Regions from separate parts of the Gordonia sp. KTR9 genome, predicted to be linked through region 1. Evidence: riboswitches for the same ligand, from Rfam matches in the RefSeq annotation. Region 1 holds a riboswitch; each other region holds the start of a gene.

What was found. A riboswitch is a leader RNA that binds a small molecule or an ion and turns the genes downstream of it on or off. The one in region 1 is predicted to bind S-adenosylmethionine.
Region 2: it holds a riboswitch for S-adenosylmethionine, as region 1 does, so the genes downstream of both, KTR9_RS03930 (ABC transporter substrate-binding protein) here and KTR9_RS21060 (aminotransferase class V-fold PLP-dependent enzyme) in region 1, are expected to answer to the same signal.
Region 3: it holds a riboswitch for S-adenosylmethionine, as region 1 does, so the genes downstream of both, KTR9_RS09530 (bifunctional o-acetylhomoserine/o-acetylserine sulfhydrylase) here and KTR9_RS21060 (aminotransferase class V-fold PLP-dependent enzyme) in region 1, are expected to answer to the same signal.

What each region holds. Positions count from the first base shown of each region.
Region 1 is NC_018581.1:4,541,766-4,551,761, reverse strand. It holds gene KTR9_RS21085 (ABC transporter substrate-binding protein) at 1-969, opposite strand, end outside; gene KTR9_RS21080 (Rv0361 family membrane protein) at 1,140-1,610, shown strand; gene KTR9_RS21075 (rhodanese-like domain-containing protein) at 1,607-2,020, shown strand; gene KTR9_RS21070 (O-succinylhomoserine sulfhydrylase) at 2,017-3,234, shown strand; gene KTR9_RS21065 (isochorismate synthase) at 3,263-4,339, opposite strand; SAM riboswitch class IV at 4,447-4,560, shown strand; gene KTR9_RS21060 (aminotransferase class V-fold PLP-dependent enzyme) at 4,579-5,955, shown strand; gene KTR9_RS21055 (hypothetical protein) at 5,960-6,460, shown strand; gene KTR9_RS21050 (inorganic diphosphatase) at 6,610-7,122, opposite strand; gene dacB (D-alanyl-D-alanine carboxypeptidase/D-alanyl-D-alanine endopeptidase) at 7,286-8,689, shown strand; gene KTR9_RS21040 (zinc-dependent metalloprotease) at 8,686-9,840, shown strand; gene tilS (tRNA lysidine(34) synthetase TilS) at 9,819-9,996, shown strand, end outside.
Region 2 is NC_018581.1:692,617-702,612, reverse strand. It holds gene KTR9_RS03960 (TetR/AcrR family transcriptional regulator) at 1-243, opposite strand, end outside; gene KTR9_RS03955 (PaaI family thioesterase) at 370-849, shown strand; gene KTR9_RS03950 (glycoside hydrolase family 3 C-terminal domain-containing protein) at 868-3,066, opposite strand; gene KTR9_RS03945 (tyrosine-protein phosphatase) at 3,172-3,981, opposite strand; gene KTR9_RS03940 (alpha/beta hydrolase) at 4,009-5,034, opposite strand; gene KTR9_RS03935 (MSMEG_6728 family protein) at 5,421-6,341, opposite strand; SAM riboswitch class IV at 6,551-6,669, shown strand; gene KTR9_RS03930 (ABC transporter substrate-binding protein) at 6,834-8,513, shown strand; gene KTR9_RS03925 (ABC transporter permease) at 8,510-9,538, shown strand; gene KTR9_RS03920 (ABC transporter permease) at 9,525-9,996, shown strand, end outside.
Region 3 is NC_018581.1:1,918,340-1,928,335, forward strand. It holds gene KTR9_RS09520 (Hsp70 family protein) at 1-286, shown strand, start outside; gene metX (homoserine O-acetyltransferase MetX) at 383-1,537, opposite strand; gene KTR9_RS09530 (bifunctional o-acetylhomoserine/o-acetylserine sulfhydrylase) at 1,554-2,891, opposite strand; SAM riboswitch class IV at 2,954-3,074, opposite strand; gene KTR9_RS09535 (cutinase family protein) at 3,341-5,134, shown strand; gene KTR9_RS09540 (MFS transporter) at 5,264-6,550, shown strand; gene bfr (bacterioferritin) at 6,632-7,117, opposite strand; gene KTR9_RS09550 ((2Fe-2S)-binding protein) at 7,219-7,401, opposite strand; gene KTR9_RS09555 (exodeoxyribonuclease III) at 7,547-8,383, shown strand; gene trpS (tryptophan--tRNA ligase) at 8,407-9,462, shown strand; gene KTR9_RS09565 (YhjD/YihY/BrkB family envelope integrity protein) at 9,537-9,996, shown strand, end outside.

The DNA of each region.
Region 1 (9,996 bases):
GATCGTCAGGACCGTCGGCACCGACATCGCGCTGCCCACCTCCTGGGGGAGGTAGACGACGCGGCCCGACTGCGCCACGGTCAGGCGGTTGAATGCCGCGTTCGCCTTCAGCCGATCGTTGGAGCCCTCCCAGTCGACGGCGACGACGACGTCGGCCGAGTCGAGCAGATTGAGGCTCTCGGCCGGCAGTTCACCGTAGAAACCGCTGGTCACCGAGGGTTGCAGCGCAGGCGGGAAGGTGAGTCCGTAACCTGCGACCGTCTGCCCGCGGCCGTCGCCGGGGCCGTAGATCGACACGCCGCCGGTCGGGCTGGCGGTCACGACGACAGCGGTCTTGCCCGCCAGTTGCGGGTTCTGCTCGCGAACGCCCGCGAGGAACTGTTCGGTCTCGGCCACCTTGCGGTCGGCGAGCTCGGGAAGCCCGACGGCGGTGCCGATCTGGCGGGTCTGCGCGTCCCACGGCACCTGCCACGGCTGGAACTGGGCGGGCCGCAGGATCGTCGGTGCGGTCTTGCTCAACAGGTCGAACTGATCGCGGGTGGGATCCGCGCCGACCGCGGTGATGAGGTCGGGTTCGGTGGCCAGGGCCTTGGGGATCTCGTCGCCGAAGGCGCCCGAGACGTTGGGGAGGACCACCGGCGTCGAGTCCGCGAGCAGCTCGGCGTTCCACGGCGCCGAGGCCTGATCGGGGTCGGCGAAGGGCGCGATGGTCGTGGGCGTGACCCCCAGGGCGAGCAGGGTGTCGCCGTCGCCCACACCCATCGCCGCGATGCGCTTCGGCGCCTGCGCGACCGTCGCCGGGGCGTAGGCCTGCTGCACGGTCACCGGGATCGCGCCGGCCTCGGGTGCGGGTACCTGCGCCGTGCCGGAGTCGACCGTCTCGTCCGGCGGCGAACACGAGGTCGCCAGGAGAGCTGCTGTCAGCAGCCCGACGAGAAGGGTGAGTGTGCGGTGGGTGGTAGAGCGCATCCGGGGTCCTCGCTGGTCGTTGCGTTCGGCGTCGTTGTTCTCCGCGGTACTTAGGGCCACCTTACTCACGGCCCTCCGATCGTCGACCACGCGCCGGTCCGTCGTCCGGCAGGTCACGCGCGTCGACGCCGGTCTCAGGTGCCTCCTGGTCGCTCGATAGACTCCCCGCCATGGCCGAAGCTGCAGGTGAGGGTGACCAGAGGCCCCCGTCGTGGAAGAACGCGTGGCCGTTCTTCGTCGCGGCGGGCGTCGTGGGCCTCGTCGTGCTCGGCGTCGTGCTGTCGAACGTGATCCGTCCTGCCGAGGATCGGGCCGGTGACTCGGCCCAGGTCCAGTACGCGATCAACGACGTCTACACCGCCCGCAACGGCCCGAACTACGCCGAGTACCGCGCCAACACCTGCGCGGCCGACGTCGAGGCGGCCGACTTCGTCTCCGAGGAACAATTCCTCGCCGACAACCGGGAGTCGCTGGTCGCCAACGGTCACATCGAGATCCCGGAGATCACCGAGCTGGTGGTCGACGGTGACCGCGCGACCGCGAAGGTTCATTGGCACTATGACAAGACCCCCGACGACGTGAATGTCGTCGACACGATCGTGGTGCGCGAGAACGGCGAATGGAAGGTGTGTTCCTCATGACCTATGCCGGAGATCTGACCCCCCGTGAGGCGTGGGAGAAGCTCGAGAACAACCCGGACGCGGTTCTGGTGGACTGTCGGACGCAGGCCGAATGGTCGTTCGTCGGCGTACCCGACCTCGAAGTCCTGGGGAAGCGCACGATCTTCGCCGAGTGGACCACCTTCCCCGAAGGTCGACGCAACGACGACTTCATCACGCAGCTGCGGGATTCGGGCGTCAGCGACGACCACGAGGTCATCTTCCTGTGCCGGTCCGGTCACCGTTCGATCGGCGCCGCGGAGGCTGCGACGGCGGACGGTATCGCCAAGGCCTACAACGTCGTCGACGGATTCGAGGGTGCCCTCGACGAGAACGACCATCGCGGGACGTCGGGCTGGCGTGCCGAGAACCTGCCGTGGAGGCAATCGTGACTTCTGATCTACCCGTGGGTCGTGAACTGCCCGAGGGGCTCTCGGCCGACACCATCGCGGTGCGCGGCGGGCTGGCCCGCTCGGGTTTCCACGAGACGGCCGAGGCGATGTACCTCACGAGCGGTTATGTCTACGACTCCGCCGAGGCCGCCGAACGCGCCTTCACCGGGGAGGACGAGCGATTCGTCTACTCGCGCTACGGCAATCCGACCGTCGAGATGTTCCAGGAACGTCTGCGTCGACTCGAGGGTGCCGAAGCGTGTTTCGCGACGGCCAGCGGGATGGCCGCGGTCTTCGTCGCGCTCGGTGCGCTGCTGAAGGCCGGCGATCGCCTGGTCGCCGCCCGCAGCCTGTTCGGTTCCTGCTTCGTGGTCTGCAACGAGATCCTGCCGCGCTGGGGGATCGAGACCGAGTTCGTCGACGGCGAGGACCTGGAACAGTGGGAGCGGGCGCTCTCCAAGCCCACCGACGCGGTGTTCTTCGAGACCCCGTCGAATCCGATGCAGAGCCTCGTCGACGTCGTCAAGGTCTCGGAGCTGGCGCACGCGGCGGGCGCACAGGTGGTGCTGGACAACGTCTTCGCCACCCCGCTCCTGCAACGCGGTCTCGAACTCGGTGCCGACGTCATCGTGTACTCGGGCACCAAGCACATCGACGGCCAGGGACGTGTGATGGGCGGTGCGGTACTCGGAACCAAGGAGTACGTGGACGGGCCGGTGCAGCAACTCATGCGGCACACCGGCCCGGCGTTGAGCCCGTTCAACGCCTGGACGCTGGTGAAGGGTCTGGAGACGCTGCGCCTGCGCGTCGACGCCTCGGTGTCCTCCGCGCTCCGGATCGCCGAGTTCCTCGAAGCCGATCCGCGGGTGCGATGGGTGAAATACCCGTTCCTGCAGTCCCATCCGCAGTACGAGCTGGCGCGGGCGCAGATGTCCGGCGGCGGCACCGTGGTGACCTTCGAGCTGAACGACCACGACGGCATCGACGGCAAGAAGCGGGCCTTCGAGGTCCTCAACGGCTTGCGGATCGTCGACATCTCCAACAATCTCGGTGACTCGAAGTCGCTGATCACGCACCCGGCGACCACCACGCACCGTGCGATGGGGCCCGACGGACGCGCGGCGATCGGTCTCAGCGACTCGGTCGTGCGGCTGTCGGTCGGTCTCGAAGGGGTCGACGACCTGCTCGGCGATCTGGATCAGGCGCTGGGCTGACCCGTCGCGGTGATTCCCCGCCGCGGTCTCAGTCGAGGCCGTCGATGCCCAGCGCGTTCAGGACCGTACGGAGTTTGAACGCGGTCTCCTCGAGCTCGCCCTGAGGGTCGGAGTGTTCGACGATGCCGCCACCCGCCCAGGTTCGGAGACTGCGGCGATCGGCTTCGAGCTGGAGGCACCGGATGGTGACCATCCATTCGCCGTCGCCGGCGGCGTCGCACCAGCCGACGGCGCCCGCATAGAAGCCGCGTTCTCCCTCGACTTCCCGGATGATCTGCGCGGCAACATCACTGGGTGTACCGCAGACCGCGGGGGTCGGTCCCAGCAGGAGGGCGAGATCCAGCGCGGTGGTCGACGGATCGCGAAGTGTCGCGCGGATGGGGGTGGCGAGATGCCACACCTCCCCGGTCGACTGCAATTGCGGGGTCGACGGCGCGTCGACGTCGTCGCACAGGTGCGCCAACCGGTCTCGCAGGTGATCCACGACGAACGCGTGTTCGGCGAGATCCTTTGCCGAGGAGAACAATCCGTCCGCGACGGCGCGGTCGACGACCGGATCCGGTGACCGCGGAGCCGAACCCGCGTACGGGTGGCAGGTGACGACCGATCCCGACTTGCGCAGCAGCACTTCGGGACTCGCGCCCAGCAGCCACGCGCCCGAGCCGGTGGCGGCACCGAGGTCGACGCCGAACGCGTTGTGTCCGGCGTTGCCACCCGCCAGGGCGTCGAGGAGTTCGTGGGGCGCGACCTCGGCGTCGAGCACGATGTCGACACTACGGGCGAGGACGACCTTGCCGACGTCGCCGGCGACGATCCGCTTGACCGCGTGCGCCACCCGCTCGCGGTGCTCGTCGGCGGTCGGGTGCAGGGTCGTCGAGACCGGGGTGCGCGACAGCGGTGGCCCGCCCGTCAGCGGTGCGTCGTCGAAGTGCAGGACCTCGGGTACCACCAGCGCGGCCGGGTCGGCGAGGTCGAACGGGATCGCGCCGGTCAGCCCGTCGATCGTCCCGGAACGCAGCGCGGCCGAGGCCGCGTCGACATCGGTGAACCCACGGACGGCGCCCCGGCCCCGCACGGTGCCGTGCGGGCGGGACAACACGAACACATCAGTCGCTGACACCCCTGACACGCTACAGGTAAGTGTGCCCTAACTTTGGATCACGATGAGTGAAAATTGACACGCCCGCGCGGCTTCGGCGAGGCTTGCACATAGGTCATGAGTGCCAGTGACAAGCCCCGGCTCGCTGGTCGGCAACCCTCCTCCGCGGTGGGGTGCTCCGGGTGACGACCTGGCCGCGTACCGACCGGACGCGGCAAGCGCGGAATTTCAGAGGAGCTCCTGCCATGACCGCTGTCCTGTCAGCACCCGACACGACCGGCCACGAGACTGTCGACACCCCCGTCATCGATGCGACCCACCATCGGTATCCGGCCATCCCCGGGCTGGCCCCGGTCGTCGGCGCCGATGTGTCCGTACCGCTGGCCCACGGCGGCACAACGCGGTACGTCAACCTCGACTACGCGGCGAGCGCGCCGGCTCTGAGCTCGGTGGCCGCCGCGGTCGCCCATGGACTCGGCGAATACGCGAGCGTCCATCGCGGCGCCGGTCATCTGTCGCAGGTGACCACCGCCCGGTACGAGGCCGCCCGGGACACCGTGCGCCGGTTCGTCCGCGGACGGGTCGACGACACCGTCGTCTTCACCCGCAACACCACCGATGCCATCAACCTCGCCGCTCACATCACACCCGGGGACGTCGTCGTGCTCGACATCGAGCATCACGCCAACCTGCTGCCGTGGTGCGCGCCGCGCGACGGCCGCAACCGGGCCCGAATCGTCCGCACCTGCGACACGATCGAGGACACCCTGGTCGCGCTCGAGGCGGAGCTCGCGTCGGCGCCGGCAGCGCTGCTCGCGGTCACCGCGGCGTCGAACGTCACCGGCGAGGTGCTGCCGATTAGCCGGCTCGCCTCGATCGCGCACCGGCACGGAGCCCGGATCCTGGTCGACGCCGCGCAACTCGTCGCGCACCGGCCCGTCTCCGTCGTCAGTCACGGCATCGACTACCTGGCCTTCTCCGGGCACAAGGCATATGCACCGTTCGGTGCCGGGGTCCTGATCGGCCGGACCGACTGGTTCGACGCCGCCGACCCCTATCTGGCCGGCGGGGGAGCGACCGCCGACGTCGACCTGAGTCCGCGCGGTGGCGTGACCTGGCACACCGGAGCCGCGCGTCACGAGGCCGGTTCGCCGAACGTGCTCGGCGCGGTGTCGATCGCGGCGGCCTGCGAGGCGCTGGCCGACCTCGGTCCCGAGGCCATCGGCCTACACGAACTGCGCCTGGCGCAACGCCTGGACTCCGGCCTGGCCGCCATCCCCGGGGTCGTGCCCCTGCGGATCTTCGCCGATTCCACCGACCGGGTGGGAATCGCGGGGTTCACCGTCGACGGGATCGCGCCGCGGGTCATCGCCGAGTATCTCAGTGCGCAACACGGAATCGGCGTGCGCGACGGCCGGTTCTGCGCTCACCCGCTGCTCGAGCGCCTCGGACATCCGGCCGGCGCGGTCCGCGCGAGCTTCGGGGCGGGTACCACCTCCGACGACATCGACCGCCTCCTCGGCGCTCTGCGCGCACTGACCGAACACGCACTGACCGAGCACGCACCGATCGACCATGCACTGACCGAACAGACCATCCGACCGAACTCGAATGAGGGGTGATGAGATGACCATCGAACTCGACGCACCGGCCGATCGCGCAACCGTGATCGCCGCACCGACCTCCGCTCCGACGGCCCCGATCAGCATCGGACGACCGGGGTTCCAGATCGCCATCGCCGGAGACGAACTGGCACAGACGTTTCCGATCGTCGTGCGGCGTGAGACCCTCCGCGATGCGCAGCGTGCCCGCTCTCTGCTCCGGGCCGGCACCCACGATCAGGCGAAGTTCGTGGTCGCCCTCGAGGTGGAGGTGACCGTCGCGCCGGATGCCGCGTCGGCGCGTGCCGCGGCCGCTGCCGCGGTGGACGCATCGTCGGAGACAGGCTCCGGGACCATCCGCTACATCGGCACGACACACGGACTGATCACGCTGGTCCGGGACATCTACGCGGCCGAGGTCGCCGACGCGGTGATCCTCGTCCCGATCGACGGCGCTGCCACCGAAGGCCGCATCCGCGAACAGATCCTGCCGGTTCTCGCCGAGCAGCGGCACCGCGTGGCCTGACGGGCGGCCCGTCATAGGAGCGCGACTTCGGAGCATGCGCGCTATCTGCAACTGCCGCAGTTGAACTCAAGTGGCGCATCTGCGCCGTAGACACCCCCGCCGGCACCATCTCACGATGGTGCCGGCGGGGGTGTCTCGACGGTGATCCGTCAGCCGCGCGAGGGCTCGTTGGCAGCCTCGGGGTGCGATGCGAGGCGGTCGATCGCATCCTGCGCGATCTTCTCGGCCTGCTCGCGGCCGACCCAGCCGCCCGGCTGGACCTCCTTGCCGGGCTCGAGGTCCTTGTAGTGCTCGAAGAAGTGGGCGATCGGGCCCAACTCGTACTCGGACACGTCGGAGATGTCCTTGATGTGGTCCCACCGCACGTCCTTGGCCGGGACGCACAGCAGCTTGTCGTCGCCGCCGGCCTCGTCGGTCATGGTGTACATGCCGACGACCCGTGCGCGCACGATGATGCCGGGGAACACCGACTCGGGGAGCAGGACCAGCGCGTCGAGCGGGTCGCCGTCCTCACCGAGGGTGCCGTCGATGTACCCGTAGTCGGCCGGGTAGCCCATCGAGGTGTACAGGTAGCGGTCGAGGTAGACCTTGCCGGTCTCGTGGTCGACCTCGTACTTGTTGCGGCCACCTTTGGGGATCTCGATGGTCACATCGAATTCCACAGTTCCTCCTGGCAGTCTTGATCGGGGATGCCGCGTCGGGCCGAAACGCCCGCACGCTGCCCCAACGATACTGTTGGTCCGGCGACCTCGATGTTCGTACCCCTCATTGTGCGTACATCCGGCCGTTCCATCGACCGTGAACCGCGAGAGACCCGGAGGTTTTGTGGGCGCATCCACCCGAAACGGCGGTCGCCGCGGTCGGAGACTCCTGTGGTGGACGGTCACCGCGGTGGTGATCCTGGCCCTGGTCGCCGCGGCCTCGGTCGTGATCGCACTCCGCCTCGATCGGGAACCGGAGCTCCCGCCGGGAGTGCCACCGCAACCCGCCGCGGTCGCCGTCGATCCGCGGATCGACCCGGTGGTCGCCTCGGCGCCCGAGTCGACGCCGCAGGGTGTGTCACGCGCGATCGCTCCGGCACTGCGCAACCCCGCCCTCGGCGAACTCTCCGGAATGATCAGCGACTCGCTCACCGGCGCGGTCCTGTGGACCAGCGACCCGGAGCGCCCGCGGATTCCCGCGTCTAACGCCAAGATCCTGACCGCCGCCGCCGTCCTCGACGCCGTGCCGCACGACCAGCGACTGACGACGACGGTGGTGGCCGGCAGCAACGGACAGGTCATCCTCCGCGGTGCCGGTGATCCCACCCTGTCGGCCCAACCCGCCGGGACCGACACCTTCTACACCGACCCGGGTCGCATCGCCGACCTCGCGCGCCAGATCGAGGAGACCGAGATCCCGGTGACCTCGGTGGCCGTCGACCTGAGCGCCTTCTCGGGACCCACGATGGACACCACCTGGGATCGCCGGGACATCCAGGGCGGCGACATCGCCCCGATCGAATCGCTGATGGTCGACGGTGCCCGGCTGGAACCGCTGGACGAATACTCGCCGCGTACCGCGACCCCGGGCCTCATGGCGGGGGAGGCGCTCGCCGCCGCCCTCGACGTCGAAGCGCCCGTCACCGAGGTGACCGGTACCGCGCCGACCGGGTCCGGGGACGAACGCGTGATCGCGAAGGTCCAGTCGGCCCCGCTGGTGACGCGGGTCAACGACATGCTGCGCTACAGCGACAACGTGCTCGCCGAGACGCTCGCCGTCGAACTCTCGGTGCACCGCGGCGGGCCGCCCACGCACGCCGGCGGCGTCGACGCGATCGAACAGGTGCTGTCGTCGATGTTCCCGGACCAGTGGGCCGGTACCGCGCTGCACGACGCGTCGGGAATCTCCTACGCCAACCGGACCACGCCGGAGTTGCTCGACACGGTGATGACCGCGGCGAGCGGGCCGAGCAGGCCGGCGCTGCGCCCCATGCTCGACGGTCTGCCGATCGCCGGCGGTACCGGCACCCTCGCGGACCGGTTCGACGCCGCCGACAATCCCGGTGCGGGCTGGGCGCGGGCGAAGACCGGAACACTCACCGGGGTCAGTTCGTTGACCGGCATAGTGCAGACAGTCGACGGCCGCGTGCTGTCGTTCGCCCTGATGTCCGGCGGCACCTCGCCGGCGGACGCGCGACCCGCCCTCGATGCCGTGGTGGGCCAACTGAGAGAGTGCGGGTGCCGATGACCACGTCAGGAATCGCCGGGTCGGAGACCACGGACGCCGGGAACGCCGGAGCCGAGACCGGGACCGCTCCGGAATCGGGCGTCGAGGAATCCGCCGACCGGGAACGCCACCCGGGTATCGGCTCGCAGATCGACTGGTCGCTGGCGGCCTCGACGGCGAAACGACTCGCCCGGCCCGGCCCGAAGACGACGTCGTACACCTACGAGGCGGCCCGCGCGGAACTGGCCGATGCCGCCACCCGCGCCGAAGCCCCGGTGCGAGAGGTCACGGGCCTGGCCGACGGCCTGCGCGTACCGACCACCCGAGTCCTCGACCGGGCCGGCTGGATCGACGCGGCGTCCCTGTCGATGCGATCGATGCTCGGTTCGGACGACGAGTCCACCGACGCGGGATCGCCGGGGCTCGCGGCACGATTCGGCGGACTGCAGGCCGGTGGTCTGCTCGCGTTCCTCTCCACCGCGATCCTCGGTCAGTACGATCCGTTCACGCCCGATCCGGAGACCGGCGAGCCCGGTGTGCTGATGGTGGTGACGCCGAACATCATCAACGTCGAACGCCAGCTCAAGGTGATCCCGTCGGACTTCCGGCTGTGGGTGTGCCTCCACGAGGTCACCCACCGCGTGCAGTTCTCGGCCAACCCGTGGCTGCGGGACTACATGCAGGACAACGTCGCGGTGCTCACCTCCGACGCCGGCGAGTCGACCACCGAGATCGTCACTCGGATGACGAAGGCCCTCAAGGGTTCCGATGGTCCGCGCGAGAAGGGCGTGATCGGCGCGATGCAGCTGCTGCAGAGCCCCGAACAGCACGCCGCTTTCCAGCGCATGATGGTTCTCGGCACCTTGCTCGAGGGGCACGCCGACCACGTCATGGATGCGGTGGGCCCGGTGCATGTGCCGTCGGTGGCGCGCATCCGCACCGCCTTCGACAAACGGCGCACCGCACCGCAGAATCCGGTGCAGCGGATCATCCGGGCCCTCATCGGGATGGACGCCAAGCTCGCGCAGTACATCCGAGGAAAAGCCTTCGTCGACGCGGTGGTCGAGGCAGTCGGGATGGAGCGGTTCAACACGGTCTGGACCTCGCCGGACACGATGCCGCTGCCGAACGAGATCGACGACCCGCAGGCATGGATTCAGCGGGTCTTGTGAGGCGGGCGGTCGCGGAATTCGCGGCCGCTCATCGGGTCGGGCCGGAGGTCTGCGTCGGACTCTCCGGCGGGCCGGACTCGCTCGCGCTGACCGCGGCCGCCGTCGGTGCCGGTCTCGACGTCACCGCGCTGATCGTCGATCACGGACTCCAGCCGG
Region 2 (9,996 bases), 1.6 Mb from region 1:
GATGCGCTCGGCGATGAACTCACCGGCGTAGCGGACCGCCTCGGTCATCAGTTGGGTCTTGCCGCCGGGAAAATGGTGGTAGATGGATCCGCGAGGCGCGGAACTCGCGGAGATGACATCGCCGATCGAGGTGGCGGCGACGCCGTCGCGGCCGATCAGATCGGCCGCGTGCACGACCATACGTTCACGCGGGCCACGGTCGTCCGCGCCGGTGATCACGGACTCGGCGGGATGTGACGTCATGCGGCAACTCCTATGCAGACCTTCATACAACCGATGTCCTGGGCAAGCATACATAGCATCGGCCGAGGTCATTCCGCCTGAGAGGAACCGGGCTGCATATGCACACCTTCATAATCTCGCTCGAGTATGCAACCATGCATAGTCATGACGACGACCGACGCACCGACCGACCCCTCCGCCATGTCCGGACTCGAACTACTGCGTGCCTGGCAGGCCGGCGGCGCGGGTTCGGACCGCCCGAGTATCGGCAGACTGCTGGGCATGGTGCCCAAGAAGATCGACGAAGGCGAGGTCACCTTCGCCGTGACCCCGCAGCCCGATTTCGCCAACCCCCTCGGAACCGTCCACGGCGGCATCTGCGCCACCCTGCTGGACTCGGTGATGGGGTGCGCCGTGCACACCACCCTGCCCGCCGGTGTCGGGTACACGACGCTGGAGCTCAAGGTGAACTACATCCGCTCGGTCGCCGTCGACGCCGGGGAGCTCACCGGCGTGGGCACCGTCATCCACGCCGGGCGCACCACCGCGACAGCCGAGGGCAAGGTGTTCTCCCACGACGGCAAGCTCGTCGCCCACGGAACCACCACGTGCATCGTGTTCCGCTGACCCGGCCCGGACCACGGGTCAGTCCGCGCGCGCGGCCGTGATGATGCGGGCGATGTCCTCGCCCCTCATCCCGAAACCGGCGAGGCGTCCGAGGGGGATCGACGCGAGCATCCGCATCATGTCGATCCCCAGGGCGTCGTTACCCGCACCCATCAGGGGGTTGTTCTCCGCCAGGGAGGCGAGCGCTTGCGCCGCAGCCGGATTCGCCAGGACCTCGCCCAGGGTCGAGTTCTCGTCGATGGGCAGGTCGACCTCGTCCCCCGCGAGTTCGACCGTCGCGCTCAGCCGGACGTCGCGGCTCGACGCCCCGGCGTGGACCGCGTATTCACCCGGTTCGACGATCCAGCGATCGACCCGTGTGTCCCAGTACGCGAGGTCGTTCCGGTCGATCGTCACCGAGACGGTCTCGTTCTCACCCGGTTCGAGGTCGCGGGTGACCGCGAAACCCTTCAGCTCACGCGGCGGTCGCCCGACCCGCGAGTCCGGCTTCGACGTGTAGATCTGGACCACGTCGCGCCCGGCGCGGGTTCCGGTATTCGTGACCGTCACCTCGACGTCCACGCCCTCACCCGGTCCGTTCGACGCGACCGAGAGATCCGAGTACTCGAACGTCGTGTAGGACAACCCGTGCCCGAACGGATACGAGACCTCCATGTCCCGCGCGTCGTACCAGCGGTAACCCACGTAGATGCCCTCGCCGTACCGGATGTGCGAGTTCTCGTTCGGGAAGTTGAGGTACGCCGGGGTGTCCTGCAACGTGACCGGCACGGTCTCGGTGAGCCGCCCCGACGGGTTCACCACGCCGACGAGCACGTCGGCGATCGCTCCGCCCCCGGCCTGCCCGAGAAGCGCGCCGTCGAGGACCGCGGGAGCCGCTGCGATCGGTCCGAGGCGGAGGACTCCGCCGTGGGCGAGCACCACCACCGTGCGGGGTTGCACCGCCAGGATCTCGGTCAGCAGCTCGATCTGCTCCGCGGGCAGTTCGATGTCGTCACGGTCGAAGCCCTCTGACTCCTGCGACGCTGCCAATCCCAGGAACACGACTGCGACGTCGGCCTCGGTCGCGGCGCTGATCGCGTCGGCCGAATCCACCGGGGAACCGTCGGTGGAGAACCCCTGGGCGTAGGTCACCGTGTGACCGGCCGCCCGGATCTCGTCCACCGGTACATCGAGGCGTGTCGGATTCACGTGCGAACTGCCGCCGCCCTGATACCGGGGTTCACTCGCGAACGCTCCGATGACCGCGACGGATTGCTCGGCGGCCAGCGGGAGAACGCCGCCGTCGTTCTTCAGCAGGACGATGGACCGGCCGGCCGCCTCCCGCGCGAGACGGTGGTGCAGATCGAGATCGGCGACGGCCCGGTCCGCGCGGCCGGCGACGGCCCGCTCGGCGAGTTTCCGCACCGCTCGGGCCGAGCGGTCCACGGCCGCCTCGTCGAGGTTCCCGTTCTCGACGGCATCGACGACCTGCGCGTCGGTCCTGCCCCCGGATCCGGGCATCTCGAGATCCAGTCCGGCCGCGACCGCACGAACGCGATCGGCGACGGCACCCCAGTCGGAGACCACCACACCGTCGTACCCCCACTCGCCGCGCAACAGGTCGGTGAGGAGCCAGCGGTTCTCCGCGGCGTAGGTGCCGTTGATGCGGTTGTAGGAGCACATCACCGTCCACGGAGCGGCCGAGCGGATGATGTGCGCGAAGGCGCGGAGGTAGATCTCCCGCATGGGCCGGGGATCGACGTCGGAGCTCGACCGCATCCGGTCGTCCTCGGCGTTGTTCAGCGCGAAGTGTTTGAGCGATGCCCCGACCCCCATGCTCTGGACGCCGTCGACCCAGGCCGCGCCGAGCCAGCCGGTGACGAACGGGTCCTCGGCGAAGTACTCGAAGTTCCGCCCGCTCCGGGGATCTCGTTTGATGTTCACACCGGGACCGAGGAGAACGTCGACGTCGAGGCCGCGGGCCTCTCGTCCCAGCGCTTCGCCGACACGACGGATCAGTCCGACGTCCCAACTCTGGCCGAGGCCCACCGCGGGCGGAAAACAGGTGGCGGGTTCGCTGTCGGCGAGACCGAGATGATCGGTCGCGCCGGTCTGCTTGCGGACTCCGTGCGGGCCGTCGGTCAACGTCAGCGCGGGAACCGGGCCGACCGCCTTCGTGGTCCAGAAGTCGGCGCCGCTGCCCAGCGCGGCCTTCTCGGACAAGCTGAGTTCACTCATCCCAAAACACTACCGACCGGCGTCGATGCTCAGCTCGGTCGCGGGCGGTACATCTGGTGGCCTCCGGCCGGGTCTCCCGGTCGCACTGCGCAATTCACGGCGACCTCACCCCTCGAGGTAGCGGTCCCGGAGGGCTCGCCGGTCTTCGGCGTCCAGGCCCAGCGCCTCGCTGAAGTAGCCCTCGATCCCGCCGAAACGAGTGCGCACCTCGTCGAAGGCCGCGTCGAGGTAACCGGCGTCGACCCCCAGTACGCCGACGAGCAGTTCGGGATCACCCCCGGCCGCGGCGAACCCGTCGAAGATGTGCCCGAGCGAGGGGATGAGACGTTCGTTGGTGAGGAGGTAGTCGCGGTACACGTCGTCCGCGGGCACTCCGAGCAAGGTCAGGAACGCCGCGGCTGCCCACCCGGTTCGGTCCTTGCCGGTGGTGCAGTGCACCAGGGCCGGCGTCGTCCCATCGTCGAGCAGCCCTCGAAAGAACCGGGTGTAGGCGGCGGTCGCACTGGGCAGCGTGATCATCTCGCGATAGGTCCCGGAGATCATCGCGCGCGCCTTGCCGCCCGACAACATCTCGCCTGCCTCTGCGACGACGGCGGGATCGGCGAGAACCGCACCGATGTTGGCCGGAATCGACATCTGCGCATCGGCGAGGACGTCGAGAGCGATGTTCGACGCACCGGGCAGAACGGGATCCGGGATGGCTTCGCTCTCGTGCTCCGACCTGAGGTCGTACACGGCCGTCAGCCCCAGCGCCTCCAGCGCGGGTACGTCGGAGATGTCGAGGGCGGAGAAGTCCGTCGAGCGGAACAGGAGCCCGGATCGGACGGTGCGGCCGTCGACGGTGCGCCAGCCGCCGAGGTCGCGCAGGTTCGGCAGGCTCGGGATGGGGCTCGGCGCACCGGGGGTCGCAGTCACGGTCACATCGTGACAGATCTCCGGCGGTCAGTCGGTGAGCGCGCCTTCGAGCATCGGCCACGACTTCACGAGCTGGTCCTGCCAGTACGGCCAGGCGTGCGTACCGGGTGTGTAGTCGACGGTAGCGGGGATGGCGAGTTGCTTGAGCCGGCGGTCGAGATTCAAGGTGCATTGGTGCGTCGCGGCCTCGATCGCGCCACCGACCGCGATCTGGTCGATGTAGATCGTCGTCTTCCCGTCGATTCCCTGGCTCTGCAACTGGTCATGCGGCCCGGGAACCCCCGTGCCGGTGCTGATGTAGATCGCCTTGCCGCGCAACTTGTAGGCGTTGACGACCGGATCGTGGGCACGCCACCCCGGGGACCCGACCGGACCCCAGATGTTGGCGATGTCACCCCCGCCGCGGCCCTCGACCACCGCCCGGATCGCCAGCCGGCCCAGATTCGTACTCGTCTCCGCACATCCGCTGTAGGACGCGACGGCCCGGTAGAGCTCGGGCGCGGACTCGGCGAGGCTCAGCGACGACGTCCCCGCCATCGAGATCCCCGCGATCGCATTCACCCCGGTCGTATTCAATTTCTGGTCGATGAGCGGCGGCAATTCGCTGGTCAGAAAGGTCGTCCATTTATTGCGCCCGAGAACCGGGTCGACTTTCACCCAGTCGGTGTAATAGCTGTATGCGCCGCGCATCGGCACGACCACGTTCACATTCTTGTCGGAGACGAAATCGACGATGTCGGTCTGCTCGAACCAGTGCCCGGTACCCTCTCCGCCACCGGCGCCGTTCAGCAGGTAGAGCGTCGGCCGGGGCACCGATCGGTCCGCCGGCATGAGCACTCGCACCGGCACACTGCGTTTCATCGACGGCGAGTAGACCGACAGGTCGAGGACCCGGCCGTCGGCGACCGCGCGGGCCAACGCCTCGGCCCGGGTCGATCCGTTTCCCGGTTCCGCGCCGGCAATCGACGGAATGGCCGGCGTGACAACGAGTGCCGCGATCGAGATCATGGTGGCGACCAGGCGTCGGCAGAGAGCACCATCCGCTGCGGACATCACAGTCCCTTCACATCACTACCGCTCACATCACCGCAACCGCGCCGTCGTCTCGACAACGGAATTCACACGTGGAGATATCGATCCGAATACGTTTCACCATACGCACCGGGGCGAATCCCGTCCGCATTACTCCGCCGGCGACGATTTCCGTTCATCTCGCGGGTCAGCGCGACAAAACCAGGATTCGAAGCGTTTTCACGATGACAAATATCGCGTAGCGCGAGCACCGCGCGCCTGAGCAGCAATTCTGGCCTCCCGGTACGCCGAATCGACCGGTGAGCTCGGGCCGGAAACGGTGCCTGCACATCGCTCGGCACGGGGGCTTCGCTGCGACCGGCCGACGGAGATTCGGCCGATCGGACGACAACACTGCCCTGGATCGCTCAGGGTGTCACGGACGCGGGGAACAGTGTGCGCGGGTTCTGCAGCAACGCCGGCGGGGTGACGGCCGCCCGCTCGAGCGTGCCGGTCCACCGGACGCGGCGGCGATGCGGCGTGAGCGTCTTGCCGCGGGTCGAGAACTCGTAGTCGCCATCCACCACGCCGAGCACGAGCGTGTCCACGTCCACGGCACCGGTGTTCTGCGGTGGAAGGATGGCGACCTCGTCCCCGGCCGCCAGGTCGGAGACGAAGGACGCCAGCACGCGGAGGTCCTTTCCCGGCCGACGCCCCGGACTGCGCTCCTTCAGCAGCGTCCGGAGGGACGCGTCGGCGCCCGCCGTCGCGTCGACGTCGACGCCGGACTCGGTGCCGAACCCGACGATCCGCCGACGTCGGAATTCGGCGTACTGCTCGTCCGAGGTCGCCCGCACAACCCATACGGTGCGGGTCGGCGCATCCAGGTCACGGACCTCGGCGACGGGCGGAGCAGGCCAGAAGTACGGTTGCTCGTCATCGACGTCGTCGAACACGGCGCCGTAGAAGTCCGGCGCCTTGCGGAGCAGCGCGGCACGATGACTGCGATGCAGCCTGTCATCCCCCAGCCACTCGGGCATCAGACCCTGCGCGGCCAACTCGGACTGGGGTCGCCCCACCACATCGGGCGCGAACTCGGCGATCATCGCCGCGGTGCTGTCCGCACGCCCTTCGCGAGTCCACACATCGACGACGGCGAGCCCGTAGGCGACCAGTGCCGGGGTGTGCCCACGCCACATCATCACCGCGGGATGACTGGTCCAGCCGTAGTCGAAGAGTTCGAGCGCCCGCAGGATCTGCAATGTCTCGACCCGCTGTTTGCCGAGCCTGGCGGGGTCGAGGACGTCGGCGGAGCGCCGGAAATCCGGGTAGGGCAGGAACGTTTGCATGGGAGTTCGTATACCCGCGTGACCCCCCGGTTCACACCACCGGTCGTCGTGGCCGCCGAGGCTCATCCGCCGTGTCCCCGGTCCTGCCTCAAGCCTTGGACTCGCAGAGATTATTAGTGACCTTCGAATGTGAGATCTGAGTCCGAATGTGGATAAGGTTTCGATGCAGTGCTTGGACGCGGCCTTGCGCGCGAACAAGAACTGTTGTGTGTCAACGAGTATCAGCGCCAAGTTCCAGCTGGCTGATCGGCAACCCTCCACCGCGGCGGGGTGCCCTGGATAAACGACACGGCTCCACCGGCAACCGGGGACGGAGCAAGCGCGGGTTCGACTCATACGAACCCCAGGGAAGAGTGCGGGAGTTCGATGATCATCTGCCGACGCTGTCGGCCCCTGGCCGGACCAGTTCGGTCCAGCGCGCCCACGATCGCCGCGTTCACGCAGTTCATGCCTTCCGCAATCGCTATGCGTCACCACACATCAGGAGAAGAGATGGCCACCCCGACCACGTCCGTCCGGCACAAACGGAGACATCGAACCAAGGCCACAGTCCTGGCGACACTGACGGCGTGCCTCATCGCCGCCTGCGGCTCCGGCAATGGCGGTGATTCGCCTGCGGCAACCGGCGACCCGGTCGACGGCGGTACGCTCCGATTCGCCAGCGCCAGCGGGCCCGGCGACTGCCTCGACCCACACCAGAGCCCGGCAGATGTCGCGGGTTTCTACGCGCGGCCGATTCTCGATTCGCTGGTGGCCCTGAACAAGGACGGGACCCTGGCTCCGTGGCTGGCCACCGAGTGGAGCGTCTCCCCTGATCAGCGGACCTGCAGCTTCACCCTGCGCGATGACGTGACCTTCTCCAACGGAGAGAAGTTCGACGGCAACGCCGTGAAGGCGAACTTCGACCACATCGTCGACCCGGCGACCAAGTCCCAACTGGCCGCCAACACCATCGCCACCTACACCGGCACCAAGGTCATCGATCCCACCCATGTGGAAGTGACTTTCTCGGAACCCAATTCGGCCTTCCTGCCGTCAGCGGCCACCGCATACCTCGGAATCGAGGCCCCCTCGACGTTGACCAAGGGGCCGGATGCGCTGTGCAGCAAGATCGTCGGGACCGGCCCATTCGTCAGCCCGGACGGGTACCAGCCCAACAAGGGTATCGACTACGTCCGAAACGACGCCTACAACTGGGGACCGGGGAACGCCGGTCATACCGGTAAGGCGTACCTGCAGGGCATCAGCATCAAAGAGATCTCGGAGGACTCGTCACGGTATGGGGCGCTGACCAGCAACCAGGTCGATGCCATCGCCAGCGTTCCGCCGGTCAACGTCTCTCAGCTCAAAGAGACACCGGGTTTCACCGTCGACACCGAACAGGCACCCGGCGGAAACTACAACTACTACCCCAACACGGCCCGGGGTGCCTTCGCGGATCTCAAGGTGCGGGAGGCGTTCCGCGCCGGGATCAACTGGGACGCCATCGTCGACAAGCTCTACTTCGGGGTCTTCCAGCCGGCGAAGAACACGCTGAGCCCCGCGACGGTGGGCTACAACAAGGAAAGCGAATCCGCGTACGCCTTCGACGAGGACAAGGCGAACACCCTTCTCGACGAGGCTGGTTGGATCGCCAAGGACGGCGAGGGATACCGCACCAAGAACGGACAGCGACTGACCGTCGTACATCCCTTCCTCGCGGACATTGCCCGAGAACAGCGCGACACACTGCTCGAACAGGTGCAGTCGTCGGCCAAGAAGCTCGGGATCGACTATCAGATCAAGAATGTCACCGTCGACGAGTACCTGTCGCGCCTCTATCGCGGCGACTACGACGTCGCCGACATCAGCTGGCAGCGTGCATCTCCCGATGCGCTTCGCACACTGTCGCATTCGTCGAACATCCCGGCACTGCCGGACACGTTCGGCACCAATTTCGCCCGGTATTCGAACCCGGCAGTCGATGCTGATCTGGTCGCCGCTCTGGGCGAGACGGACCTGACCAAGCAGTCCGAGATCTACGGCCGCGCTCAGCAACAGATCGCCGACGATGCCGCGGTGTTCCCGGTCTTCGTGTTCAATTACGCGCTCGGCCGCAGAGACAAGGTCCAGGGTGTCGAGTTCGAGCCACAGGCATTCCCCACCTTCTACGATGCCTGGCTCGCACCATGACGGTGATCGAAGCGGTGGCCGGTCCGACCCAGGTCCCGCGTACGCGGACCGTGGGTCGGGCGGTCGCCCGCCGGCTACTCGTGTCGCTCTTCGTGTTGTGGGGCGCGATCACCGCGACCTTCCTCGTGATCCACGCGGGCGGCGGGTCGCCGATCAACGCCATCATCGGACCGAACCAGGTCTCGCCCGAGGTCCGCGCCCAGATCATCAGCGACTACAAGCTCGACGACCCGATCGTCGTGCAGTACGTCAACTACTTCTGGAGGCTCCTGCACGGTGACCTCGGGCAGTCCTACGCGTTGCGGATGCCCGTGAGCGAGGCCATCGCCGGACAGATCTGGCCCACGATGCAACTCGTGACGGTCTCGGCGGTCCTGTCGCTGGTGGTCGCCCTCGTGATAGGACTGGCGACCGCCAACCGTCCGGGTCTGATCCGGGGACCGGTGACCTCGCTCGAGGTGCTGACGGTCGCGATTCCGACGTTCTGGCTCGGCATCCTGCTGCTGACGGTCTTCTCCTTCAACCTGAACTGGTTTCCCTCGGTCGGGTCCGACGGCATCGCATCACTGGTGTTGCCGACGATCGCTCTCTCGGCAACCCCGGCAGCCCTGCTCTCTCAGGTACTGCGCCATGGCGTCGAGCAGACCCTCCACGAACCGTTCGTGGTGACCGCGAGATCGCGGGGCATCGGTCAGACGGCGGTACTCGTGCGGCACGTCATCCGGCACGCGGCGATGCCGGTCATCACCATGTGGGGGCTGATCGTCGGCACACTGATCAGCGGTGCTGTCGTCGTCGAACAGGTGTTTTCACGAGAAGGACTGGGCCGGTTGACCATTGCGGCCGTCATCGGCAAGGACCTGCCCCTGATCCTCGGCGTCGTCATCATCGCCGCGACCTTCTACACCATCGTGAACACGCTGATCGACGCCGCATACGGGTGGCTGGACCCGCGTCTGCGCGACGCCACATCCCCGGTCCCCTCGGGGCCCATCGACGGAAGACGAGCAGATGACGACACCTGACGTCGGGACAGTGCCCGCGGGCTCGGTACGGTTCACCGCCGGACCGAGCTGGACACAACGAGTTCGACGTCTTCGGATCTCGGTGACATTGAGCAGCGCGTTCATTCTGCTGATGACGTTCGTCGCCGTCTTCCCGTCCTGGTTCACGAGTCGCGATCCCAATGCGGGCGATCCGCTCGACATGCTCCTGGCACCCAGTTGGGAGCACATCTTCGGGACCGACCAGAACGGCCGGGACATCTACGCCCGCATCGTCTACGGAGCGGGACCGTCCCTGCTCATCGGGGTGAGCGCCACTCTCTTCGCCGTTGTCGTCGGCACGGTGATAGGTGTGTTCGCCGCCCGCGGCGGTCGCATCGGCGACTGGGTCGTGTCCCGCCTGCTCGACGTGTTCCTCTCCATTCCCGGTCTGCTGCTGGTGTTCCTGATCGTGGCCGCACGCGGGCCCGGAACCATGA
Region 3 (9,996 bases), 2.6 Mb from region 1:
GGCGTTCCCGCCGGGCTCGACGCCGACGATACCGCAGGACCTGTTGCCGCCGGGGTTGCGTCCGCCCAGTGCGGCGCCCACGCCACCCCCGCCGACGTACTCGACGTCGACACCGGCGCCTCCGCGCGGTGGCTCGGTGCGGCCGAGCAGCACGCGCGCACAGGGGTCGACTCAGCTCCCCGCCGCTCCCGAATCAGGGAAAACCGTTGTCACGGAAGGGGAGTCGCAGGTTCCGCCGCCGCCCCCGCCCAGCAGTCCGGTCCCGACGGTTCCCGCGCCGCGCTGACCGAACCGCCCTGTCAGAACCGCGCCTGCGAGGCCGCTGATCACACCGGCTGACCCCGACTCGCTGACGAGAGCGGCCGAACTGTCGGAGGCGCGGTCAGGCGTCGCGACGTGCGAGCTCGACCGTGCGCTTGAGCAGATCGCTGATGGCGTCGAACTCGGTCAGGAATCCGTCGTGGCCGGTGTCGGAATGGACGACCTGGAGACCCCCGACGCAGTTGCCCAGCTCGTCGGCGAGTTCGACCTGCAGCCGAATCGGGTAGAGGCGATCGGAGTCGATGCCCCCGACGATCACCGGAACGGTGCATTCGTTGAGCGCCTTCGCGACTCCGCCGCGACCGCGACCGACATCATGGTGGTTGAGGACCTCGGTGAGGACGACATAGCTCGCCGGGTCGAAGCGGGACATCAGCTTCGACGCCTGGTGGTCGAGGTAGCTCTGCACGGCGTAACGCCCGCCGGTCAGGGGATTCTCGTCGCCCTGGGCGTCATTGGCGAATCGACTGTCGAGCTCGGGCTCGCTGCGATACATGAGGTGGGCGATTCGGCGGGCGATTCCCATGCCTTGCAACGGAGTTCGTCCGGTGCCGTGGTAGTCGCCGCCGCACCAGTCCGGATCGGCCTTGATCGCGGCGATCTGTGCGGACTGGATACCGATCTGGTCGGCGGTCGCGCGGGCACCGACGGCGAGGACGAGTGCGCTGCGCACCCGGTCGGGGTATTCGATGGCCCATTCGAGCGCGCGGGCGCCACCCATCGAGCCACCGAGAACCGCTCCGACGCTGCGGATTCCGAGTCGGTCCAGCAATGCCACCTCGGCGCGGACCTGATCGAGCACGGTGATCTGCGGAAAGCGTGATCCCCACGGACGGCCGTCGGGGGCGAGGGACGCCGGACCCGTGGATCCCTTGCATCCGCCGAGAACGTTGGCCGAGATGACGCACCACTCGTCGGTGTCGATCGCCTGACCGGGTCCGATCAGCCCGTCCCACCACCCGGCCGAGTCGTGGTCGGCATCGGCGGGTCCGGTGACGTGCGAGTCGCCGGTGAGCGCATGGAGCGTGAGGATCACGTTGTCGCGGGAGGGCGACAACGTCCCCCAGCGCTGGAACGCCAGGGTGACGTCGTCGATCCGTGCTCCGCTGTCGAGAGGCAGCGATCCGATGGGGATGCCGACGAGTTCCCCGTCCGGGAGTGACTCCCAGTCGGGCTGATCAGACGCTGTCGCGTTCAGGTCGATACTCACCGACAAAGCTGCCTCACCTGTTTCACTTGGCCGCCGCGAATCCCTGTTCGAGATCGGCCAAGATGTCGTCGATTCCCTCGATGCCCACGGCCAGGCGCACCAGTCCGGGGGTCACGCCGGCGGCGAGCTGTTCCTCGGGGGTCAGCTGGCTGTGCGTCGTCGAGGCCGGATGGATGACCAGCGACCGCACGTCGCCGATGTTGGCGACGTGGCTGTGGAGGCTCAGTGCGTCCACGAACTTCTTGCCCGCGTCGACGCCGCCGGTGATCTCGAAACCGATGATCGCGCCCTGACCCTTGGGGGCGAGCTCCTGACCGCGCTTGAACCACGGCGAGGACTCGAGGCCGGCGTAGGCGACGGACTCGACCTGGTCGTGCTTCTCCAGGAACGCGGCGACCTTCTGTGCGTTGGCGACGTGGCGCTCGATGCGCAGGCTCAGGGTCTCCAGGCCCTGGGCGAGCAGGAACGCGTTGAACGGCGAGATGGCCGCACCGGTGTCGCGCAGCCACTGGACGCGCGCCTTGAGCGCGTACGCCGGTGCGCCGAGGTCGGCGAAGACCGCACCGTGGTAGCTCGGGTCAGGGGTGGTGAAGCCGGGGAACAGGTCTTTCCCGTCACGCTGGACCCGCCAGTCGAAGGTGCCGCCGTCGACGATCACGCCGCCGATCGCGGTGCCGTGTCCGCCGATGTACTTGGTGGCCGAGTGCACGACGATGTCGGCGCCGTGGGCGAGCGGGTTGATCAGGTACGGGGTGGCGACGGTGTTGTCGATGATGAGCGGTACGCCGTTGCGGTGCGCGACCTCTGAGATGCCCTTGATGTCCAGGATCTCGTTGTTGGGGTTGGAGATCGACTCACCGAAGAACGCACGGGTGTTGTCCTTGACCGCGGCCTGCCACGACGCCGGATCCTCGGGATCCTCGACGAAGCTCACCTCGACGCCGAGCTTGGGCAACGTGTAGTGGAAGAGGTTGAAGGTGCCGCCGTACAGCCGCGGACTCGACACCACGTGACCGCCGGTCTCGACGATGTTGAGGATCGAGTAGGTCTCTGCGGCCTGACCCGATGCCACCAGCAATGCGGCGACGCCGCCTTCGAGCGCGGCGATCCGCTGCTCGACGGCATCCTGTGTCGGGTTCATGATGCGGGTGTAGATGTTGCCCGGTTCGGCGAGTCCGAAGAGGTTCGCCGCGTGCTGCGTGTCGTTGAAGACGTACGACGTCGTCTGGTAGATCGGCAGCGCCCGGGCGTTCGTCACCGCGTCGGCGGCCTGTCCGGCGTGGATCTGCTTGGTCTCGAAGCTCCAGTTGTCCGCTGGATTGGTGCCGTCGGCGAGAGTGCCGTCAGGGGCATCAGACATGGCGATTGATCACTTTCTACGGTCGGCAGGGCCCACTCGACCCTGTTGGGGTCCGACCTTCGGACCCGCGCTTGCCGGGGATCGTCAGCGCGATCCCGCAACCCGGTCATCACCCGGAGCACCCCACCGCGGATGGAGGGTTGCCGATCAGCCAGCCGGGGCTTGACGCTGATACTCATGACCTGGCGACAAGGATATAACACGGATGTGAGGGCCTGAGAACCGTCCCGGTCAGGCCGCGCCCAACACTTGAGAAGGCCGGCGCGAGGGTGGAGTGTGCTGTCCTTTGACCGAGTGAAATCAGGCGTGGTCAGATCAATAGTGCCTGGTCACGGTCGTTAGCGGCCCTCAGTGTGCTGTCGGTTCCCCGATCGCGGATCTAGCGTCGAACCAGCCCCGGCTGCGTCGGAACGTTCCGATCGGGTGGTCCGGGTTCGCCCAGGAGCGCCATGTCCGCGATCGCTCACCTCCGAACCCGACGCACCTCGCTCGTGATCGCCGCCGTCACCGCCGTCGCCGTCGCGGCGGCTCTCAGTCTGTCGGGTACCGCCCCGGCGGCGGCTGCCGAGTGCAGCGAGTCGGGCGCGGTGGTCATCGTCGCCGGTACCAACGACCCGGAGAGCGCCCATCTCGTCGGGGTCGAGCAGCGCTACACCGGGAAGATGCCGACGGTGCGCGACGGTGAGGTGGTCGTCGTCGACGACCCCGGTAGTGCTTACCTCGCAGAGCCGAAAGACGTGATCTACGTCGATTACCCGACCACACTGTGGCCATTGGGTGCCGCGGGGTACGACGACAGCACCGCCCAGGGCAGGAGTGCGACGGCGTCGGCGATCGCGGGGTACCAGAAGCGATGCGGCGCCGAGTCCGACATCGTGGTCGCCGGCTACTCACAGGGCGCCCGTGTCGCCGGCGACGTCCTCGCAGCCATCGGCAACGGCCGGAATGTCGACGAGGTCGTCGCGACCGACGAGAACGGCGAGGTCATGCTCGACGAGAACGGCGCTCCGGTCCTCGTCACCATCGATTCGGACGGGATCTCCGGCGAGCTCTACGCCGACCCTCGACAAGCCGGTGACAAGACGGGGCGCGGCATCGAGCTGTCGTTGATCGGGATCATCCCCGGTCTGACGATGGCGGGGTCGCGAGGCGGGTCCGAGACCGACGGCGGGTTCGGGGAGCTCGAGGGCAGGGTGGTGTCCGTGTGCATCGACGGCGATCCCATCTGTGATCTGCCGGACCCGATCCACGACCCGATCGGCGCCATCGACGGCCTCCTCGGCTACTTCACCAAGCACAACCTGTACCCGTTCCAGATGTATCGGGACCCGCGCACACCCGCCTGGAACGACGGGCGGAGCGTCCGATGCGAGCCGGAGTCAGCGGTCTGTATGGTCGCCGCGGATTCCGCGTTCGCCGAACTCGTGCGGGACTGGGCGCGCGATGCCGGGTACGGCGGCGTCATTGGGGACTTCCTGTCCGGGCGTCCGACGATCGAGCTGCCGTACGGGATCGAACTCGCGAAGCTGCAGCCGGTGGTCAGGCTCGTGCAGGGTCTGCTGCCGCCGTTGCCGAAACTCGGGTACGGCGCCTACCTACCGGACCTCTTCGTCTTCGAGGACATCCTCCAGGGGATTCTCACGCTGTCGCCGGCGCGGTTCGTCGACGGTGCGACCGCACTGGCTGCGAGCCTCCGCAGCATCGTCTGGTTGCCGGTGAACTTCGTGCGGTACTGGGCGGGCGCGATCGTCGGGCCGGTGACACCGCGGGCCGGCACGGTCACGGTCCTCGCGGCGGATACGACGAGCCTGCGATCGTCCACGTTCGCACGGCTCGCGACCGCGACCGACGACGCCGCCGAGCCGGTTCGCGCCGGCTCGCCGACCGGGTCCGGTGCCCCGGCTGCACCGGTGACCGCGCAGCCCGGCCCGACCGATCCGGCTCCGGCGGTCGACCCGGCCGCCGATCCGTCCGGTGCGCCCGCCGACGCCTCCGGGAGCGACGAGCCCGGAGAGGAGCCCGCTCCGCCCTCGCGCGCCGACGAGGTTCCGGCCGCCACCGATCCGTCGGCGGACAACCCGACGGTGGACGATCCGTCAGCGGAGGACACCTCAGGAGACAACACCTCAGAACATGACACCTCGGGGGGCGAGACGTCGGGGAACGAGCCGGAGCCGTCCGGGCAGGGTGCCGGCGGGGAGCGCAGTGACCTCGAGGCCACGGGGTCCGAGGGCGGAGCCTGACCCGCCGCTCGAAGCCACTGCGTGATTCGACGCCGGCCGGCGCCGGGACCACCTCGCGGGTATGGGCCTGTGAATGAACTCACCGGCGGGTGAGGAATCAGTGCCGGCCGGCCAGGGTTGGCATGAACCGTGTCTGACGCTCTTTCGACCACCGATGCCCCGGCCGACGTCTCGCTGACGAATCGGTCCACCGCCCCGGAGGCCAACCCCGGGGGTACCGTCTCGGGCGGCGTGTCCCGGCGGGTGCGTCGCTGGACGATTCTCGCCCTCGCGCTGGGTGGTTTCGGGATCGGCACGACAGAGTTCGTCGCGATGGGGCTGCTGCCCAACATCGCCGGATCGCTGGGGGTGTCCGAACCGACTGCCGGACACGTCATCTCGGCATACGCGATGGGTGTGGTGGTGGGCGCTCCGCTGATCGCGGCGCTCACGGCGAGGATGTCGCGACGCACGCTGCTGATCGGACTGATGGTGGCGTTCACCGTGGGTAACCTGGCCACGGTCCTCGCGCCGGACTACGGACTGCTGCTGGTGGCGAGATTCGTGGCGGGCCTGCCGCACGGTGCCTACTTCGGCGTCGCGGCGCTGGTCGCCGCGCATCTCGCGGGTCCCCGGAATCGCGCCAAAGCCGTGGGCCAGGTGATGCTCGGGCTGTCCGTCGCCAATGTGTTCGGCGTGCCGGCTGCCGCCTGGCTGGGGGAGACGTTCGGCTGGCGGTCGGCGTTCGCGATCGTCGTCGCCATCGGAGTCGCCACCGTCATCGCGCTGATGCGTGCGCTGCCCGCGCTCACCGGGATGACGACCACCGACCCGCTCACCGAACTCGGTGCGTTGCGTCGTTCCCAGGTCTGGTTCACCCTCGTCATCGGAACCGTCGGGTTTGGCGGGATGTTCGCGTTCTACACATATCTCAACTCCGCGCTGACCACCGATACCGGGCTGTCGGTCTCGGTCGTGCCATTCGCGCTCATGCTCTATGGATTGGGGATGGTGACCGGCAACTTCGTCGGCGGTTACGTCGCCGACCGCAGTGTGTCGGTGGCGATCCTCGGTGGACTCACGGCCAGCGCCATCTCTCTCGGCGCCTTCGCGACGCTGGCGCAGAATGCTTGGGCGGCATTGATTCTCACATACCTCGTGGCGCTCACCGGGTCGACGATGCTGCCTGCCCTGCAGACCAGACTGATGGACGTGGCCGCCGATGCGCAGACGCTGGCCGCGGCGTTGAACCACTCCGCCCTGAACATCGCCAACGCGGCCGGAGCCCTGCTCGGTGGTGTCGTGGTCGGCGCAGGCTACGGCTATCTCGCGCCGTCGGTCGTCGGGGTGTTGCTGGCGGTGGCAGGGATCGCGGTCACCGTCCTGGCCCTCGCCGCCTCCCGGCGCCAGGCACGACACCATCCCGTCGGGTCCTGAGCCGGAGCATGACCGGCTCGACGACGACGAGGGCCGACCGGGGAAGTCCCGGTCGGCCCTCGTGGTGTCGAGTGGGTGTGCTCAGCCGTTGGTCGGCGGGGTGGCGATCGTCTTCGACAGGTAGAGCTGTTCGCCGAGCTTGTTGATCAGCTCGAGTTGCGTCTCGAGGTAGTCGATGTGCTCTTCCTCGTCGGCGAGGATCTGCTCGAGCAGATTCGCGCTCGTGACGTCGCCTTTCGACCGGCACAGGGCGATGCCGGGCCGGAGTCGCTCCACGACCTCCACCTCGATCGCCATGTCGGATTCGAACTGCTCGCGAATCGACTGCCCGATACGCAGCGGCAGCAGGCGCTGGTAGTTGGGGAGCGCGTCGAGGAACAGGATTCGGTCGGTGAGGATCTCCGCGTGCGTCATCTCCTCGATCGACTCGGCCCGGGTCTTCGCCGCGATCTCGGTCAGACCCCAGCTCTGCTGCATCTTCGCGTGCAGAAAGTACTGATTGATCGCCGTGAGCTCACTGGTGAGCTGTTCGTTGAGCAGTTCGATGACCTCGTCGTCGCCACGCATGGGTGAGCCTCCGGTTCGCCGTGAATGTCCGTTCGAACCGTAACACGACAAAAACCCCCGCGCGCGGTCTCGCGCGAGGTTCGTCGGTTTCCTGTGTCAGGTCATGCAGCGGTCGTCGCGGTTGACGCCCTTTCGCTCAGGATGTCGTGCAGTTGGTCCAGGCAGGTTCCGCAGCCTTCGCCTGCGCCACATCGGTCGCTGATCGCATCGACGGTGTACGCACCTGCGTCGCAGTGTGCGTGAACCTCGTCGACCGTCACGGCGCGGCATATGCAAACGAACATCTTCGGACTCACCTTCATGCCTGGATTAGGTAATGCTTACATACCTTGGGTGGTACGCACAAGGGTTGCCTTACCTTTATTTTTCTCTGGGGTCGCCGATCGCCGGGGCACGGGTTGTCGGATCCCGTCAGTAGGATGTGGCCCCGTGCCACTCACGATCTCCACGGTGAACGTCAACGGAATCCGCGCAGCGGTCAAACACCGGTCGGAGGCCAACCGCGGCTTCCTGCCATGGCTCGATGCGTCGGGACCGGATGTGGTCCTGCTGCAGGAGGTCCGCGCCGACGAGGAGCTCGCGCGCGAGGCGCTGGCCCCGGCCCTCGCCGACGGGTGGCATCTGACGATGTGCGAGTCGGTCGTGAAGGGCCACGCGGGTGTCGGTGTGCTGACGCGCGAGGCGCCGTCGGCGGTGCGGGTCGGGTTCGGGAGCGCCGAGTTCGACGACCTCGGCCGCTACCTCGAGGTCGACGTCGACACCGATCTGGGGTCGCTGACCGCGGCGAGTCTCTATCTCCCCAAGGGTGCCGCGCTCACCGAGGCGGAGAAGGACATCGCCAAGCACGACGAGAAGGTCCGCTTCATGGACGAGTTCGGTGCCCATCTCGGCCGGCTGGTCCGCCGGCGTCGCCATGTCGTCGTCGGCGGTGACTGGAACATCGCGCCCGCCGAGGCCGACATCAAGAACTGGAAGGGCAATCTCAAGAGCCCCGGTTTCCTCCCGCACGAGCGGGCCTGGGTCGCCGACCTGCTGGAGTCGGGCTGGCGTGACGTCGTGCGCGAACTGTTCCCCGACGACGCCGGGCCCTACTCCTGGTGGTCGTGGCGCGGGAAGGCCTTCGACAACGACTCCGGGTGGCGCATCGACTATCAGCTCGCCAACAAGACGCTGGCTGCCCGGGCGAACAAGGCCGAGGTCGAACGTGCCGCGGCGTACGACCTCCGCTGGTCCGACCATGCCCCGGTCACCGTGCGGTACGAGTGACCGGGTCTGACAAACTGGGCGTCATGACCAGCGACGTAGAGCGCAACGGAGCCCCGGCGGCCGAGGCGGTGCCGACCCGCCCGCGTGTGCTGTCGGGTATCCAGCCGACCAGCGATTCCTTCCACCTCGGAAACTATCTCGGCGCGGTCCGACAGTGGGTGGCGTTGCAGGACGACTTCGAGGCGTTCTACTTCATCCCCGACATGCATGCCCTGACGGTGCCATTCGATCCGAAGGTCCTCGCCGAACGCACCCGCCTGAGCGTTGCCCAGCTGCTGGCCGTCGGCGTGGATCCCGAGCGTTCGACCATCTATGTGCAGTCCCACATCCCCGAGATCGCTCAGCTGACCTGGGTCCTGTCCTGCATCACGGGTTTCGGCGAGGCCAGCCGCATGACGCAGTTCAAGGACAAGTCGGCCAAACAGGGCGTGGACGCGGCGGGTGTCGGCTTGTTCACCTACCCGATCCTGATGGCCGCCGACATCCTCGCGTTCCAGGTCGATCGAGTGCCTGTCGGGGAGGACCAGCGTCAGCACCTCGAACTGACCCGCGATCTCGCGCAGCGATTCAACTCCCGGTTCGGCAAGGTGCTGAAGGTGCCCCAGGCGCACATCGTCGAGGAGTTCGCGAAGATCTACGACCTGCAGAACCCCACCGCCAAGATGAGCAAGTCCGCCGAGACCGACAAGGGTCTGATCAACCTCCTGGACGATCCGAAGCGTTCGGCGAAGAAGATCCGCTCCGCTGTCACCGACACCGGCTCGGAGATCCGTTTCGATGCGGCCGAGAAGCCCGGCGTCTCCAACCTGCTGACCATCCAGTCGGCGCTCTCCGGCGTGGGTGTCGACGATCTGGTCGCCAAATACGAAGGCAAGGGATACGGCGATCTGAAGGTCGACACCGCAGAGGTGCTCACCGAGTTCGTGACACCGCTGCGCGGACGGGTCGACGAGTACCTGTCCGACCCGGCCGAGCTCGACGCGGTCCTGGCCCGGGGCGCGGCTCGCGCCCGGGCCGTCGCCTCCGAGACGCTCGCATCGGTCTATGACAGGGTGGGATTCCTGGCGCCTGGCCGGTGAGACCGGACCCGCAGGACGCCTGCACGGGATGTTGACAGGGACGCCTGTCCCGCGCTCCGACGAGGAAGGCACGCATGACCTCCGCGCCAGGCACGGCGAAATCACCGGCAGACACCGCGAAGTCGGCTGTGGACAAAGGGAAGTCGACCGTGGAGAAGGGCAAGTCGGCCTTCGCTGCGGCGCGCGAGAAGTGGCCGGCCGTCGAGCATCTGGTGCAGACCGTCGAACGGTACAACGACCGGCGCGGGAATGTGTATGCCGCGGCCATCAGCTTCAACGGCATCCTGGCGCTCGTCCCCATCATCATGGTGGTGTTCTCGATCGCGGCGTTCGTGCTCGCCAACCAGCCCCAGCTGCTCGAGGACCTGCAGAAGGCCGTTGTGGAGGCCGCGCCCGGCAAGATGGGTGAGCAGCTCAGTGAGGTCATCGACTCGGCGATCGCCTCACGCGCAGCGGTCGGGATCGTCGGTCTGATCGGTGCCGCCTTCACGGGGATCGGGTGGATCTCCGGCGTCCGGGTGGCCTTCACCGAGA